DNA from 4 places in the Pantoea jilinensis genome. Region 2 is predicted to be linked to each of the others. Evidence: predicted binding sites of a transcription regulator. Region 2 holds the regulator's gene; each other region holds the start of a gene.
The links. Region 2 encodes PurR, which represses purine synthesis genes. Its sites were predicted from a motif close to CANGCAAACGTTTGCNTG; they were not measured.
Positions count from the first base shown of each region.

Region 1: KTJ90_RS07370 (NCS2 family permease) is a predicted target of PurR. The motif match lies at 1,421-1,438, and genes of this name have one in related genera.
Region 3: glyA (serine hydroxymethyltransferase) is a predicted target of PurR. The motif match lies at 943-960, and genes of this name have one in related genera.
Region 4: guaD (guanine deaminase) is a predicted target of PurR. The motif match lies at 2,251-2,268, and genes of this name have one in related genera.

Region 1 covers NZ_CP077746.1:1,598,651-1,602,454, reverse strand. Annotated here, with positions in the region: gene KTJ90_RS07370 (NCS2 family permease) at 1-1,169, opposite strand, end outside; gene KTJ90_RS07365 (response regulator) at 1,592-2,335, shown strand; gene KTJ90_RS07360 (SDR family oxidoreductase) at 2,465-3,103, opposite strand; gene KTJ90_RS07355 (AraC family transcriptional regulator) at 3,269-3,804, shown strand, end outside.
Region 2 covers NZ_CP077746.1:2,256,310-2,260,113, forward strand. Annotated here, with positions in the region: gene rnt (ribonuclease T) at 1-105, shown strand, start outside; gene KTJ90_RS10650 (Grx4 family monothiol glutaredoxin) at 149-484, opposite strand; gene KTJ90_RS10655 (C40 family peptidase) at 849-1,658, shown strand; gene cydH (cytochrome bd-I oxidase subunit CydH) at 1,702-1,791, opposite strand; gene purR (HTH-type transcriptional repressor PurR) at 2,073-3,098, shown strand; gene punR (DNA-binding transcriptional activator PunR) at 3,095-3,804, opposite strand, start outside.
Region 3 covers NZ_CP077746.1:1,040,649-1,044,452, forward strand. Annotated here, with positions in the region: gene hmpA (NO-inducible flavohemoprotein) at 1-745, opposite strand, end outside; gene glyA (serine hydroxymethyltransferase) at 1,072-2,325, shown strand; gene KTJ90_RS04960 (3-phenylpropionate MFS transporter) at 2,454-3,602, shown strand; gene csiE (stationary phase inducible protein CsiE) at 3,584-3,804, opposite strand, start outside.
Region 4 covers NZ_CP077746.1:2,050,926-2,054,729, forward strand. Annotated here, with positions in the region: gene KTJ90_RS09655 (DUF1161 domain-containing protein) at 4-300, opposite strand; gene KTJ90_RS09660 (DUF1283 family protein) at 346-669, opposite strand; gene KTJ90_RS09665 (YnfA family protein) at 943-1,269, shown strand; gene ydfG (bifunctional NADP-dependent 3-hydroxy acid dehydrogenase/3-hydroxypropionate dehydrogenase YdfG) at 1,301-2,047, opposite strand; gene guaD (guanine deaminase) at 2,449-3,777, shown strand; gene xdhA (xanthine dehydrogenase small subunit) at 3,774-3,804, shown strand, end outside.

The DNA of each region.
Region 1 (3,804 bases), 660 kb from region 2:
TTAGCAATAGAATAAGTCAGCGGCATGGTCAACGCAGTCACGGTGACTGGCGCAGCGGTAGTAATATCTTTCCAGTCAATATCAGCCAGACCGGATGTCATCAGCACAGCCACAAACAGCAGCGCAGGTGCGGTGGCATAGACCGGCACGCTGGAAGCCAGCGGCGAGAAGAACAGCGCCAGCAGGAACAGCACACCTACTACGATCGCCGTCAGGCCGGTACGGCCTCCTGCACTCACACCCGCCGCCGATTCCACATAACTGGTGGTGGTCGAGGTGCCGAGCAGCGAACCAAACAGTGCAGCGGCACTGTCGGCAATCAGCGCACGGCCCATCTTCGGCACGTTACCCTGCTCATCAGCCAGACCGGCACGTTTGGTCACGCCCAGCAGTGTGCCCGTGTTATCAAACACATCGACAAACAGGAAGGCAAAAATCACGCTGACCAGGCCAACGTTAAATGCCCCGGCAATATCAAGCTGCAAAAAGGTCGGTGCAATCGATGGCGGAGCTGAGAAAACGCCCGCGAACGGCGACAGGCCAATGCCCATGGAGATAAAGGTCACCAGCAGAATGCCGATCAGCACCGCACCGGTTACGCGGCGTGCTTCCAGCACCACGATCACCACAAAGCCCAGCATTGCCAGCAGCGGGCCGGGTTTAGTCAGATCGCCAATACCCACCAGCGTCGCCGGGTTATCAACCACGATGCCTGCCCCTTCCAGCGCAATAATTGCCAGAAACAGCCCGATACCAGCGCCAATCCCGGCACGCAGCGGCAGCGGGATACTGGCAATAATCCACTCACGAATCTTAAACAGTGACATCGCAAAGAAAATCACTGCTGAGAGAAACACCGCACCCAGCGCAATCTGCCACGTGTAGCCCATATGCAGCACCACGGTATAGGTGAAGAAAGCGTTCAGTCCCATACCCGGCGCCAGCGCAATCGGATAGTTGGCAATCAGCCCCATCAGCACACAACCAATCGCCGCCGCCAGACAGGTCGCGACAAATACCGCGCCCTTGTCCATGCCGGTTGCGCCCAGAATGCTCGGGTTCACAAACAGAATATAAGCCATCGCCAGGAAGGTGGTGATCCCGGCGATAATCTCGGTACGAACCGTCGTGTTATGCGCTTTGAGTTTGAATAGTTTTTCTAACATCATCATCTCTCGATACAGGAGACAGGAGTCTCACTTGCCAAAGGGGTTTGCATGCTGATTTATTCTGTTTCCGGGACATTGTCCTGGCCGCTGCATACTTGCTTGCCAGAACCGCCTGAAATCCCTGTGTAACCTGTTGGCCTAAGCAATTGCCATGCCACCTGCCGACGCAATCGATTACCTGGCAGAGCCGGCCACGCCTAAGAAGATTCCGAATCAAAACAGGGCGCGATTATGGTGCAATGCACCGATTCCGCGCAATCGTTTTCCTGCGGCAAATGCGTCACCCCGAAAAACTCTGCGCCAGCGCACGCTTCCGCACTCTCACAGGCGAAGCTGGTCACGTTTCAGCACGCTGCCTCAGCAACCATTTCTGGCCTGTGTAGACTCCAGAATTAACTCCTTCGTAACATTGAGGCCGCGCCATGAAGCCAGCGATTTTGGTGGTGGATGATGATCCTGCTGTCTGCGACGTCCTGCAGGATGCGTTAAGTGAACATCTGTTAACTGTCTACAGCTGTCATCAGGGACGCGAGGCGCTCTCCATGCTCAGCGAACACCCGGAAATTTCACTGGTGATGCTGGATATGATGTTGCCCGATACCAACGGATTGCTGGTGTTGCAGCAGCTCCAGCGTCAGCGGCCGGACGTGCTGGTGATTATGCTGACGGGTATGGGTTCGGAAGCGGAGATGGTCGTGGGTCTGGAGATGGGTGCAGATGACTATATTGCCAAACCTTTTAATCCACGCGTGGTAGTGGCGCGCGCCCGTGCGGCTCTGCGTCGCAGCGGACGCATTGCGCAGGCTCACCCCGAACAGGCGGGCTGGCGTTTTGGCGGCTGGCAACTGGACGATGGCCGCTGCCAGCTGTTTAATCCGCAGCATGAACTGGTGCCGCTGACCCAGGGAGAATACAGCCTGCTGCACGCGCTGGTGCGCCATGCCCGCAAAGTACTGACCCGTGATCAGTTGCTGGAGCTGACCCACAGCGAAAGTCTGGACGTATTTGATCGCACCATTGATGTGCTGATCATGCGACTGCGCCGCAAAATCGAAACTAACCCGCATCAGCCCGACCTGATTCGCACCATTCGCGGGCTGGGCTATGTCTTTTCCGCTGACGTGATGAAACCCGAAGCCGCGCTACGCGCCAGCCAGATCGCCTGAATCACTTTACCCGGCCTGCGTTCCGCTGGCCGGTACTCATCCCTCATAACTTCCGCCATAGGCGCGCGGCACCAGATCGACCTGCGCCTCTCCGCTCTGAATGACGGTGAGAATCGTTTCAGCCACGCGCTATGGCGTATGCGCAATTGCGGCGCTCTGCTGTGCCTGCGCAATCGCAACGTCCTGCCCCGATTTCACCGACTGGTAAAATTCCGAGACGGTCATGAATGGATAAACAGCAGATACCGTTATCCCGGCGTCTGCCAGCTCCAGCCGTGCCACGCCGGAGAGCATATTCAGTCCCGCTTTGGAACTGGTATAGGCCGCCGATCCCGGCCAGGTTGCCAGAGTCGCACCGGAACTGACGTTGATAATGCACCCCGCGCCCTGCGCCCGCATCTGCGGGATCACCGCCTGCATCATCATCAGCGGCGCGATCAGATTCAGGTCGAGCAGCGCTCTGAACTCGCTTGCAGCAATCTCCTCAACCGCCGCGAACAACCCCTGCCCGGCATTGTTGATTAACATATCAATCCGGCCAAAGCGTGCTATCCCCTGCCTGACAGCATCTGCAATCTGCTCTGGCTGCGTCACATCGCAGGCCACAGCCAGTGCTTTGCCTGATTCTCCCACGAGGGCAACCAGGCGGTCTTTGCGTCGTGCCAGTAAAATAACCTGCGCACCCGCCTCCAGCGCCGCACGCGCGGTGGCTTCTCCGATGCCCGACGATGCACCGGTAATCATAATCACGGCGTTCTCAATTCTCATGTCATCCCCTCCAGTAAAATGGTCAGAGAGCGAGAATAATCCTCAGCCGATTGTGCGGCGGCTGTAATCCTGCCTAAAATTTGCCTGTTACTGCTTTTCTCACTCTGCACACGGCAACCGCCGGAGAGGTGTCCCATAAACAGGCTTGATGCGATAAGAGATGAAATGCTGGCATGCACGGCTGATGAACTCACGGCGACGGCGATTCCGCGCGTGGATCTTTACCGCGTCAGTCAGCCGATGCCCCTGCCGCCGGAAATCTATTCGCCTTTCGTCAGCCTGATACTGCAGGGAGAAAAAAGGCTGCAGATGGGCGAACGCTCTCTCCGCTATTCCGCCGGAGAGATGTTCACGGCGTCGTTCGACCTGCCCGCCACAGGCGAAATTACAGAGGCCAGTGAAATCTCACCTTATCTGGCGGTGCGCCTGACACTGGATTTCACTGCTATCAGCGAACTATTGCATCAGATGCCCATGACCGATGCGCCCAAAACAAAGAGTGGCATGTCAGTCAATCGGGTGGATGAGGCGCTGGTGGATGCCTGGCTGCGGATGGTGCGCCTGATAGCAAAGCCTGGCGAGATTAGGGTGATGGCGCCGTTAGTAGAGCGCGAGATTCTTTATCGGCTGTTGCTGAGCCCACAGGGCGGTTTACTGCGTCAGGCAGCAGAGGTGAACGGGTATTTCGCGAAGATCAGAAA
Region 2 (3,804 bases):
CAGACAGCAACACTGTTCTGCGAGCTGGTGAACCGCTGGAAACGCTTAGGCGGCTGGCCACTGCCTTTCGCGGAAGGCGATGCAGAAGCCAGTGCATCCGCATAAGGGATGCTGCAATGGAAAAGGCCGACGTGATGTCGGCCTTTTTTTATTCTGCTTCTTTAAATTTTTCTGCAGTCTCTTTGATCAGCGTCTGCAGTTCACCACGCTGTAACATCTCAACGATGATGTCGCAGCCACCGACCAGCTCGCCATCAACCCACAACTGCGGGAAGGTTGGCCAGTTAGCGAATTTCGGCATCTCGGCACGAATGTCCGGATTCTGCAGAATATCCACGTAAGCAAAACGCTCACCACAGGCTGACAGCGCCTGTACCGCCTGTGCAGAGAAACCGCAGCTAGGCAGTTTCGGGGAACCTTTCATGTACAGCAGGATCGGATTTTCTGCGATCTGGCGCTGAATTTTTTCTACAGTACTCATAATTGCCTTCCTTAAATCGTGACTTCGTGTTTGTTTATTGTAGCGACTTCGCAGCGTGACTGAAAACGAGATTTTGTCCGCTACCGATTATACCGCCATCATTGTTAAGTCCTGCAGCGGGATGCACGACCCTCTGATTATTAACAGCGGGTAACAGTTTAATAATTCGTAATAATTTCGCTGATATAAGACGCTGAAAATGTTCATTTTCAGCGCGATTACGTGGGTTGCACAGATTAATATTAAAAGGCATTACAGTTTTTAAACGAACTGGACTAGAATGGCCTGGGCCCTGATCCTGGATCAGATTAATCTCAACTTTGTCGCGGTGCGTAGTGGCCCTGACAACTTAACTAATCAACGGACTATGCGTTTAATCATTACGCTTTTCATGCTGGCCATTGCGCAACTGTTTTTCAACGTCGCTGCTGCTTCACCGCACACGCCGGTGAACGTCAGTACGCATAAAGCAGAAAAAAAGAGTGCGCGCGACGATGAACGCCGCAAACGTCGCCAGGTAAAAACGGTGACGAAAAAGACTCGCCTCAGCCCTGTTCAAAAACTTAAAACGAAAAAACAGAAAAAAGTCGAACTCACTGCCAAACAGACGCCTGCTAAGAAGACCTCGCTTAAAACCGCCCGTATAAGCAAAAGCCAGCAAAAGAACAAAGAGAAGAAACGCTATGGCCATCAGCGCCTGCTAAAAACCGCTGAGGTCACCACCAGCGAGCCGGGCACGATTAAAATGAGCAAATCCCACCGTCAGCGTTATCAGAAGGCTCGCGAAACCGCGATGACCAAACTGATGGGCCAGCTGGGTAAACCCTACCAGTGGGGCGGCACTTCGCCGCATACCGGCTTCGATTGCAGCGGCCTGGTCTGGTACGCCTATAAAGATCTGGTGAAGTTTAAGATTCCGCGTACCGCTAATGAGATGTATCACCTGCGTGACGCCGCACCCATCAAGCGTGAGTCGCTGGAGAAAGGCGATCTGGTCTTCTTCCGTATTAATGGTCGCGGTACAGCGGATCACGTTGGCGTGTACCTGGGAGATGGCAAGTTTATCCAGTCACCGCGTACCGGAAAAGACATTCAGATTAGCGCATTAGGGGAAGATTACTGGCAGCGTCATTACATTGGTGCCCGTCGTGTGATGACGCCGAAAACCATACGCTAACCAGAAAACAGTCGTAAAAAGCCGGGAGATTCCCGGCTTTTTTTTAGTGCAGAATGGCGGTAAAACTAAAGGCTACAATCATCAGCAGACAGCCCGCAGTCGTCATTAAAGCCAGTTTAAGATCGGTACTCATTGTTTGCTCCTTAGTCACACAATTTGTGGGGATATCGCATTTTCCCACAGGGCCCGGTAAAAATCTCGTTTTATCCGTTCAGCCTTGTTAGAATCCCGCCTTTGTTGCGCAACGCGCGCAATCCTGATTCCGTTTGCGCCGGTTTTCAGGCGTTTGATTTTCGCCAGCGGCCTGTAAACCGGCCAGAAACGCGGCATTTTTGCGGAAAAAACCCTGAGCAGACGCAAACGTTTAACACTACGCTTATCATAGAGTTAGATAAGCACTGGAGTCCGATTTTCATGGCAACAATTAAAGATGTGGCGAAACGCGCTGGCGTCTCAACGACGACAGTTTCGCACGTCATCAATAAAACCCGCTTTGTCGCAGAAGAGACGCGCAACGCGGTCTGGCAGGCGATAAAAGAACTGCACTATTCGCCAAGCGCCGTGGCGCGCAGCCTGAAAGTGAATCACACCAGAACGCTGGGCCTGCTGGCGACCTCCAGCGAAGCCCCCTATTTCGCAGAGATTATTGAAGCGATTGAGAATCACTGTTTTGACAAAGGCTATACGCTGATTCTGGGGAATTCGCATAACGATCTGCAAAAACAGCGCGCCTATCTCAGCATGATGGCGCAGAAGCGTGTCGATGGTCTGCTGGTGATGTGCTCAGAATATCCAGACGACCTGCTGCAGATGCTGGAAGAGAACCGTAACATCCCGATGGTGGTAATGGACTGGGGCGAATCGCGCGCCGACTTCACCGACACGGTTCTGGATAACGCGTTCCAGGGCGGCTATCTGGCAGGACGCTATCTGATTGAACGCGGTCACCGCGACATTGGTGCTATCCCCGGTCAGATGGAGCGTAATACCGGTGGCGGACGTCATGCCGGTTTCCTGAAGGCGCTGGAAGAAGCCAGCATTCAGCCGCGCGCCGAGTGGATTGTCCAGGGTGACTTTGAGCCGGAGTCGGGCTATCAGGCGATGCAGCAGATCCTGTCACAGAAACAGCGCCCGACGGCGGTGTTCTGCGGTGGTGATATCATGGCAATGGGTGCAATTTGCGCCGCCGACGAAATGGGTTTGCGCGTACCGCAGGATATTTCGGTGATCGGTTATGATAATGTGCGCAACGCCCGCTATTTCGCACCGGCCCTGACCACCGTGCATCAGCCTAAAGCTCAGTTAGGTGAAAAAGCGCTGGATATGCTGCTGGACCGCATCACCAGTAAGCGTGAAGTGTCACAGACGATTGAAGTACACCCTACGCTGATTGAGCGCCGCTCGGTGGCCGACGGTCCATTCCGCGACTATCGCCGTTAATCCTCGCTTAACCACTCCTGATTAAGCGTTTGCGCATCACCCAGGTAGCTGAGCAACCAGCCAGTCGCCGGTGATGCGCGATCCTCAGCCCAGCTGACACAGCAGGGACTGTCCGGAAACGCCACCGGCAGAGTCAGTTCAACCAGATCGCCGCTGTCGAGCAGTGGCCTGGCAAGATGACCGGGCACCATCGCCACACACAATCCCGCCTGCACGCACTCCAGCCCGGTTTGCCATTCCGGCACCACCAGCCTGCGCTGGTTATCCAGCGTCCATGTCATTCGGCGCGGCAGTGCGCGTGAAGTATCTTCCAGCACCAGTGACGGCCAGCTACGCAGCGTGTCGTCATCGATCTGGCTCGCCTGCGTCAGGGGATGATCGGGCGCGACCACGCAGCGCCAGTTGAGTGTGCCCATATCGCGAAACGCAAAACGTCCGCCCACCGGAATCGCCTGGGTGGCCCCAATGGCCACTTCTACCCGGCCATCGGCCAGCGCATCCCAGACGCCGTTAAAAACTTCATAACTGATGATCAGCTCCATGTCGGGGAAATGGCGATAGAAATCTTTAACCAGTTGCGGGGTGCGCTGAGGTTTAGCGATACGGTCAACCGCGATGCTGAGCTGACCGCGCCAGCCGTTGGCCAGCTGCTGACACTGTCGTCGTGTGGCTAGCATTTTTTTGATGACGCTGCGCCCTTCACGGA
Region 3 (3,804 bases), 1.2 Mb from region 2:
GCGGTGCGGCGAGCATCAGCTCATCGCCCACTTTGCCATGCTGATGCAGCCAGCCGGAGACCGTGCCCTGCGCTTCGCGTTTCACCGCAATACGATACGCTTTACCGTTGCTGAGATGCATCAGTGAATACTGACGAATCTGGTGATGCTCGAAGCTGGCAGGCTGCAGGTGTACTGTCAGATACTGACCCGGCTTAAAAGCGGCTACCGGGCCGCCATCCACCGGCGTGAAGGTAAAGCTTTTAATGACCTCGCTCTGCTGCTCAACTGCGCTGATGCGAAACGCTCGGGTGCCGCGCCAGCCGCCGGTTTGCTGCGCTGTGGCCTGATAGATCTCTTCTTCCCGATTGATGAACACATCCGCCAGGATGCCATAGGCCTGGCCCCACGCAGCCAGCGCCTCGTCACCGGGATTCAGCAATTCTTTGATGGTCGCCAGCAGATTTTCACCGACGATGGCGTATTGGGCAGGCTGAATATTCAGGCTGGTGTGTTTCTGCGCGATTTTTTCTACCGCAGGCAGCAGCACGGCCAGATTCTCCAGATTCGCGCCATAGGCGCAGATAGCGTTGAACAACGCTTCGCGCTGATCGCCATTGCGCTGGTTATTCATATTGAAGACGTTTTTGAGTTCAGGGTGGTGCGACAGCATACGGTCATAGAAGTGTGCGGTAAGCTTTGGACCGCAGGCGGCTATGGCAGGCAGCGTCGATTTAACGGTGGCGATGGTGTGTGCATCAAGCATATCAATAGCCTCTTATTAAACATGTATTTTAAATGCATGTTATAGCCGCCTTGCCTGTGGTGTAAATAACCCGGGAAACTTTCTGGCTCCCCATGTGGCAACTTTTTGGTGCATCAACAGACGCCGCCGTCACATCGTTGAGAAAAAATGTGACGGGTGAACAGGCTAAAAAGGTGTAAAAAAGCGCTGCCAGTCGCCAGCCAATCGTTTGCGTAAAAAGAGGCGGTTCACCCTACCTTCACCTGTTAAAACGGTTTACACTGTTGGCCTTCGCCCCTGAAGGGGGGTAAATACCGTCAGAAAGTTAGCTGAGTCAGGAGATCCGGATGTTAAAGCGTGATATGAACATTGCCGATTACGATGCCGAGTTGTGGCAGGCAATGGAGCAGGAGACAGTGCGTCAGGAAGAGCACATTGAACTGATTGCTTCTGAAAACTACACCAGCCCGCGTGTTATGCAGGCACAGGGTTCTCAGCTCACCAATAAATACGCTGAAGGCTATCCGGGCAAACGTTACTACGGCGGCTGTGAGTACGTTGATATCGTTGAGCAGCTGGCGATCGACCGCGCAAAAGCGCTGTTTGGTGCTGATTACGCTAACGTGCAGCCACACTCAGGTTCACAGGCTAACTTCGCTGTTTATACGGCGCTGCTTCAGCCGGGCGATACTATCCTCGGGATGAACCTGGCGCACGGTGGACACCTGACTCACGGCTCACCGGTTAACCTGTCTGGCAAACTCTATAACGTGGTTGCTTACGGTATCGATGAGACCGGAAAAATCAATTACGACGAGCTGGCTGAACTGGCGAAAACCCACAAGCCAAAAATGATCGTTGGCGGCTTCTCAGCTTACTCTGGCGTCTGCGACTGGGCGAAAATGCGTGAAATCGCGGATAGCGTGGGTGCCTGGCTGTTTGTCGATATGGCCCACGTTGCCGGCCTGATTGCCGCAGACGTTTATCCAAGCCCGATTCCCCATGCGCACGTCGTGACCTCCACCACCCACAAAACGCTGGCGGGTCCGCGCGGTGGTATCATTCTGGCTAAAAACGGCGACGAAGATTTCTACAAGAAACTGAACTCTGCTGTCTTCCCGGGCGGCCAGGGCGGTCCTCTGATGCACGTTATCGCGGGTAAAGCAGTTGCCTTCAAAGAGGCGATGGAGCCGGAGTTTAAAACCTACCAGCAGCAGGTGGCAAAAAATGCCAAAGCGATGGTTGAAGTGCTGATTGAGCGTGGCTATGACATCGTTTCCGGTGGCACCTATAACCATCTGTTCCTGATCGATCTGGTGAGCAAAAACCTGACCGGTAAAGAAGCGGATGCCGCGCTGGGCCGTGCCAACATCACGGTTAACAAGAACAGCGTACCGAACGACCCGAAAAGCCCGTTTGTGACGTCGGGTATCCGTATCGGTACACCTGCCGTTACGCGTCGTGGCTTCAACGAAGCAGACGTGCGTGAGCTGGCTGGCTGGATCGCTGATGTACTGGATAACGTCAATGACGAAGCCACCATTGAGCGGACCAAAAAGAAAGTGCTGGATATCTGCAGCCGTCTGCCGGTCTATGCTTAATCGCTAACCTGTTGTAAGACAGCACAAAAAGGATGGCAATTGCCATCCTTTTTTATTGCCTGCTCCGCAGTGCTCTGCCAGAGTAACGCCTGTTTATGCTGCCTGGCAGCAAACTTACTGGAGGGAATATGGCAATCGGCTCCGCCAGATGGCTCGGATTGGGCTACTTCACTTACTTCTTCTGTTACGGCATCTATCTGCCATTCTGGGGCGTGTGGCTGAAAGGCACCGGCCTGGATGCTGAAAAGATTGGCCTGCTGCTCGGATGTGGCATGGTCGCGCGCTTTGTCGGCAGTCTGCTTATCGCTTCTCAGGTCAAAAATCCATCACGGTTGATTACGGCGCTGCGCCTGCTGGCGCTGATGACCTGTCTGTTCGCCGCCGGTTTCTGGGTGGGCGAGCAGTGGATGTGGCTGCTTACCGTGATGATTGGCTTTAACCTCTTTTTCTCACCGCTGGTTCCGCTCAGCGATGCGCTGGCCGCCACCTGGACACAGCAGATTGGGCTGGCATACGGGCCGGTCAGGCTGTGGGGCTCGCTGGCCTTTGTCATCAGCTCGGCGTTAACCGGCGTGCTGGTCAGCGCCTGGTCCTCAAACGCAATTCTGATGCTGTTATCCATTGGCGTCATTTCTATGCTGGCGGGCATGATGCTGACACCCGTCACACAACCGCAGGGCCATGAGCGACAGGGCCCTGCGGGCGGTGGATGGCAGGAGTGGCGGGCGTTGCTGCGTGAGAACGCGGTATGGCGATTCATGCTCTGCGTGACACTGCTGCAGGGTGCACACGCTGCCTATTATGGCTTCAGTGCTATCTGGTGGCAGGAGAGCGGCTATTCCGCCTCGACGGTGGGCTATCTCTGGTCGCTGGGCGTGGTGGCAGAGATTGTCGTCTTTGCCATGAGCAACCGGCTGTTCCGCCGCTGGAGCGCGCGCGATCTGCTGCTGCTTTCGGGCATCTGCGCGCTAATTCGCTGGGGTCTGATGGGGGCGACAACGGCGCTGCCGCTGCTGATTGTGGCGCAAATTCTCCACTGTGGCAGCTTCACCGTCTGCCATCTTGCAGCGATGCGATTTATCGCCGCGCGTCAGGGGGCGGAAGTCATCCGACTGCAGTCGCTCTATTCCGCGCTGGCGATGGGCGGTGGCATTGCGATAATGACGATGATCTGCGGCGTGCTGTTCGCCCATCTGCAGGGGCATCTGTTCTGGGTGATGGCACTGGTGGCACTGCCCGCGCTGTTTCTGCGGCCCGGCTACGACTCCAGTAAATAACGAATACGCTGCTGATGGTGTAACGTCAGCGGCAGTTCCGCATGCACCAGCGGCGGAGAGTAGAGTGGCAACGAGGTCGGGTAGGGCGAAATGATGATGTCGACATCACGTGGCGCGCCCTCCCGCTGAAACAGTTTCACGTCCTGATAGGTAATATTAATTGGCAGCAGCGTGATCTCACGAATCTGCTGTTCTACATCCT
Region 4 (3,804 bases), 210 kb from region 2:
TGACTACTGAGCAGGCGAGTCCTGTGAACTGCCGGCACTGGCGGGGACACTGGCTTCGTCGTCACGGCCTGTACGCTTATAAACAATCTTTTGTGTGTCGTTTTCACAATGTCCGACGACCTGACCGCCCGCCTGATCAACCTGATCGTTGGCGACCACGTCGAGACTAAAACCTGACTCAGGCACACCGTTCTGAATAATTTTCTGGCTGATGTCGGCTTTCACCGACTCACAGGATGCCTGTGCCATCAGCGGCAGAGCTAAAAACGCCGCGCTTAATAAAACCCTCTGTAGCTTCATCACGTCTTCCTTATGTTAGTCGTCCGTCATTACTATAGCTCAAAATTACGGCGCAACCGGGCGACCTGAACGGCGGTCCAGGCAACGCAGGGTGTTGGGTTCCCAGTAAGCGTTGAGATTAAGGCTCTGCTCGCATTTGTCGCGGGTGTCATAGGCGCGATCGGCCTTATCAAACTCTTTTTCGACGCGGGTGTTCACTTTGTTACGCAGCATGCGCGTGTCATTCCATTGCTCTTTATCCTGGCGCGCCGCTTCATTGCCCAGCGCGGTGCTGCCATCTTCAATGATCAGACGATTCGTATTCGCACTGGCAGTGAATGCCGCAGAGGAGATCAGAACCAACAGCACGGCAGGGATCATTTTTTTCATCACAATATCCTTTAGTTAACGCAAACATCGCCTTCCGGGACGTCTGTTGCAGCGGGTATGCTTTAAGCCTGGCCCACCAGCCGTCATTGTTGCTGTAAGTCCGGACAGGGAAAGCGCGAAGCAATCCGGCGTACATGCGTGGTGATGGTGAGCGCTGCCCGGGTTCAGGCTAAAAATAAAATAGCCCGATGACAGAGATTCTTATTATATCATCGCCGTTTCTTCGCTCACCAGTGGTGAGTCATTTGTTTACGTTCAGGAGAGGTTAGGGTGCTGATTAAAACCGCCTTGCTGTTTTTTATTACCGCGCTGGCGGAGATCATCGGCTGTTTTTTGCCCTGGTTATGGCTAAAAAAAGGGGGCTCAGCCTGGCTGTTACTGCCTGCAGCGGCGAGTCTTGCGCTGTTTGTCTGGCTGCTGACCCTGCATCCTGCCGCCAGTGGACGGGTCTATGCCGCTTACGGTGGCGTCTATGTGCTGACTGCGCTGCTTTGGTTGCGGGTAGTGGATGGCGTGAAGTTAAGCGCGTGGGACTGGAGCGGGGCAGTGATCGCCTTCAGCGGCATGCTGATCATCGTGATGGGCTGGGGGCGCGGGTAGCGCCAGCCGGACGGACTGGCGCTGCAGAGGCTTAAGGCTTATGGACTTTCAGGCCTGCCAGCGTCTGGCTGACCGGCATCATTTCAAGACTGTTGATGTTGACATGCTTAGGCAGCGTGGCAACCCACCAGACCGCTTCTGTGACATCTTCGGGTGTTAAAGCCTTTGCGCCTTCATAAACCTGGCCCGCTTTGTCATCATCGCCCTTAAAGCGCACATTGGAAAACTCCGTGCCGCCGACAAGGCCGGGTTCTATATCGGTGACGCGCAGTGCCGTACCGTGCAGATCGGTTCGCAGGTTAAGGCTGAACTGACGGACAAACGCTTTGGTTGCACCATACACGTTGCCGCCGGCATAAGGCCAGCTACCGGCAATCGAGCCAATGTTGATGATGTGGCCGATATCGCGCTCTACCATGTGGGGCAGCAGGGCGCGGGTCATGTAAACCAGGCCTTTGGTGTTGGTGTCGATCATGTTTTCCCAGTCTTCAACATTCGCTTTGTGCGCAGGTTCAATCCCCAGCGCCAGACCGGCGTTGTTAACCAGTACATCAATATTGCGCCACTCTGCCGGTAAGTGCGTGACCATCTCTTCAATGGCGGCACGGTTACGCACATCCAGCTGCACCGTATAAAGATTCTCGCCCAGCTCCTCCTTCAGCGCTTTTAAACGCTCGGCGCGGCGTCCGCTGGCAATGACTTTGTGACCATTCTCAATAAAGCGGCGGGTGATGCTTTCACCAAAACCGGCGGTCGCGCCGGTGACAAAAATAATCATCTCACTGTTCCTTATGCCATTTTCAGAGTCGATGACTTCACCATAGCATTTCATTTCCGCTTCTGCGCGTTGAAAAATCGCCAGGCCTGTAAATGGATTTTACCGGTTAACTGACTGCGCCTTTTCAGGGCAGGCTGCACCTAAAAAGGGCACGTTTCCCTCCGGCAGGCCATACTCAGAATGATCAGTTTACATAAAATTGAGTCGCAACCGTTTGCCTCCGTTCCGCAAACGGTTGCTAAGCCATCTGTGGTGATTTATGTTGCGCAACAGGCGGTAAATGATTTATTTGATTGATTTATAAGGATTTTACGGCTCACCAGTTCTGGCACGCAGGTTGCAAGGCTATAACAGGAGATTTCCCTGCAACTATTCTATCGCGCTTTCAGAAAGGACAACCCATGCTATCAGCAACCGACACGGCGATTCGCGCCAGCTTCTTTGACTTTACTGGTGTCGTGGATCAGCCCGACGACCTGGCCGGTAAGGCGCGCTATCTGGAAGATGCGGTGCTGTTGCTGCGTGACGGACGCGTAGCAGGGCTGGATAGCTGGGAGAACAGCGAGGCGATGCTGGCAGGCCATCCGATTACCGATCTGCGCGGCAAACTGATCGTACCTGGCTTTGTCGATACGCATATTCACTATCCACAGACAGAGATGATTGGTGCGTTCGGCGAACAGCTGCTGGAGTGGCTGAATCACTACACTTTTCCGGTTGAAGCGCAGTATCACTGTCCTGACCATGCGGCCAAAATGTCCGCCTTTTTCCTGCATCAGCTGCTCTCAAATGGCACTACCAGCGCACTGGTGTTTGGTACTGTCCATCCGCAATCGGTGGAGGCGCTGTTCAGTGCCGCAGAAGCCCTGAACATGCGACTGATTGCCGGGAAGGTGATGATGGATCGCAATGCGCCCGACAATCTTACCGAAACCCCGGAGCAGAGCTACCAGCAGACACGGGCGCTGATTGAGCGCTGGCATAATCGTGGACGGCTGAGCTACGCCCTGACGCCGCGTTTTGCGCCGACCTCCTCCCCGCAACTGCTGGAAAAAGTGCAGCAGTTGCGCCAGGCATTTCCGGATACTTGGCTGCATACCCATCTCAGCGAAAATCCACAGGAGGTGGCCTGGGTAAAAGAGCTGTTCCCGGAGCGTGAGGGCTATCTGGATGTTTATCATCATCACCAGCTAACCGGGCGTCGCAGCGTCTTCGCGCACTGTCTGCATCTGGAGGATAAAGAGTGGCAGTGTCTGCACGATACTGATTCTTCTATTGCTTTTTGCCCAACCTCAAACCTCTTCCTCGGCAGCGGCCTGTTTAACATTAAACGCAGCTGGCAGCAGGGCGTGAAAGTGGGAATCGGCACGGATGTCGGCGCGGGCACCACCTTTAATATCCTGCAGACGCTGGGTGAGGCTTACAAAGTAGGCCAGTTGCAGCACTACCGGCTCAGTGCCGCTGAAGCCTTTTATCACGCCACGCTGGGCGGAGCGCGTGCACTGGATCTCGACCACGCCATCGGAAATTTTAACATCGGCAAAGAAGCCGATTTTGTCGTGCTCGATCCGGCGGTCTCTGCGCTGCAGCAGCTGCGTATTGGCAATAGCAAAGATATCTGGGAAAAGCTGTTTGTATTAATGACGCTAGGCGACGATCGCAATATTGCCCAGACCTGGGTAAATGGTCGTCCGGTCTGGCAGCGCGACGCACAGGAGCAAGCCGCATGATTGAGTTTTTGTTAAACAACCAGCTGG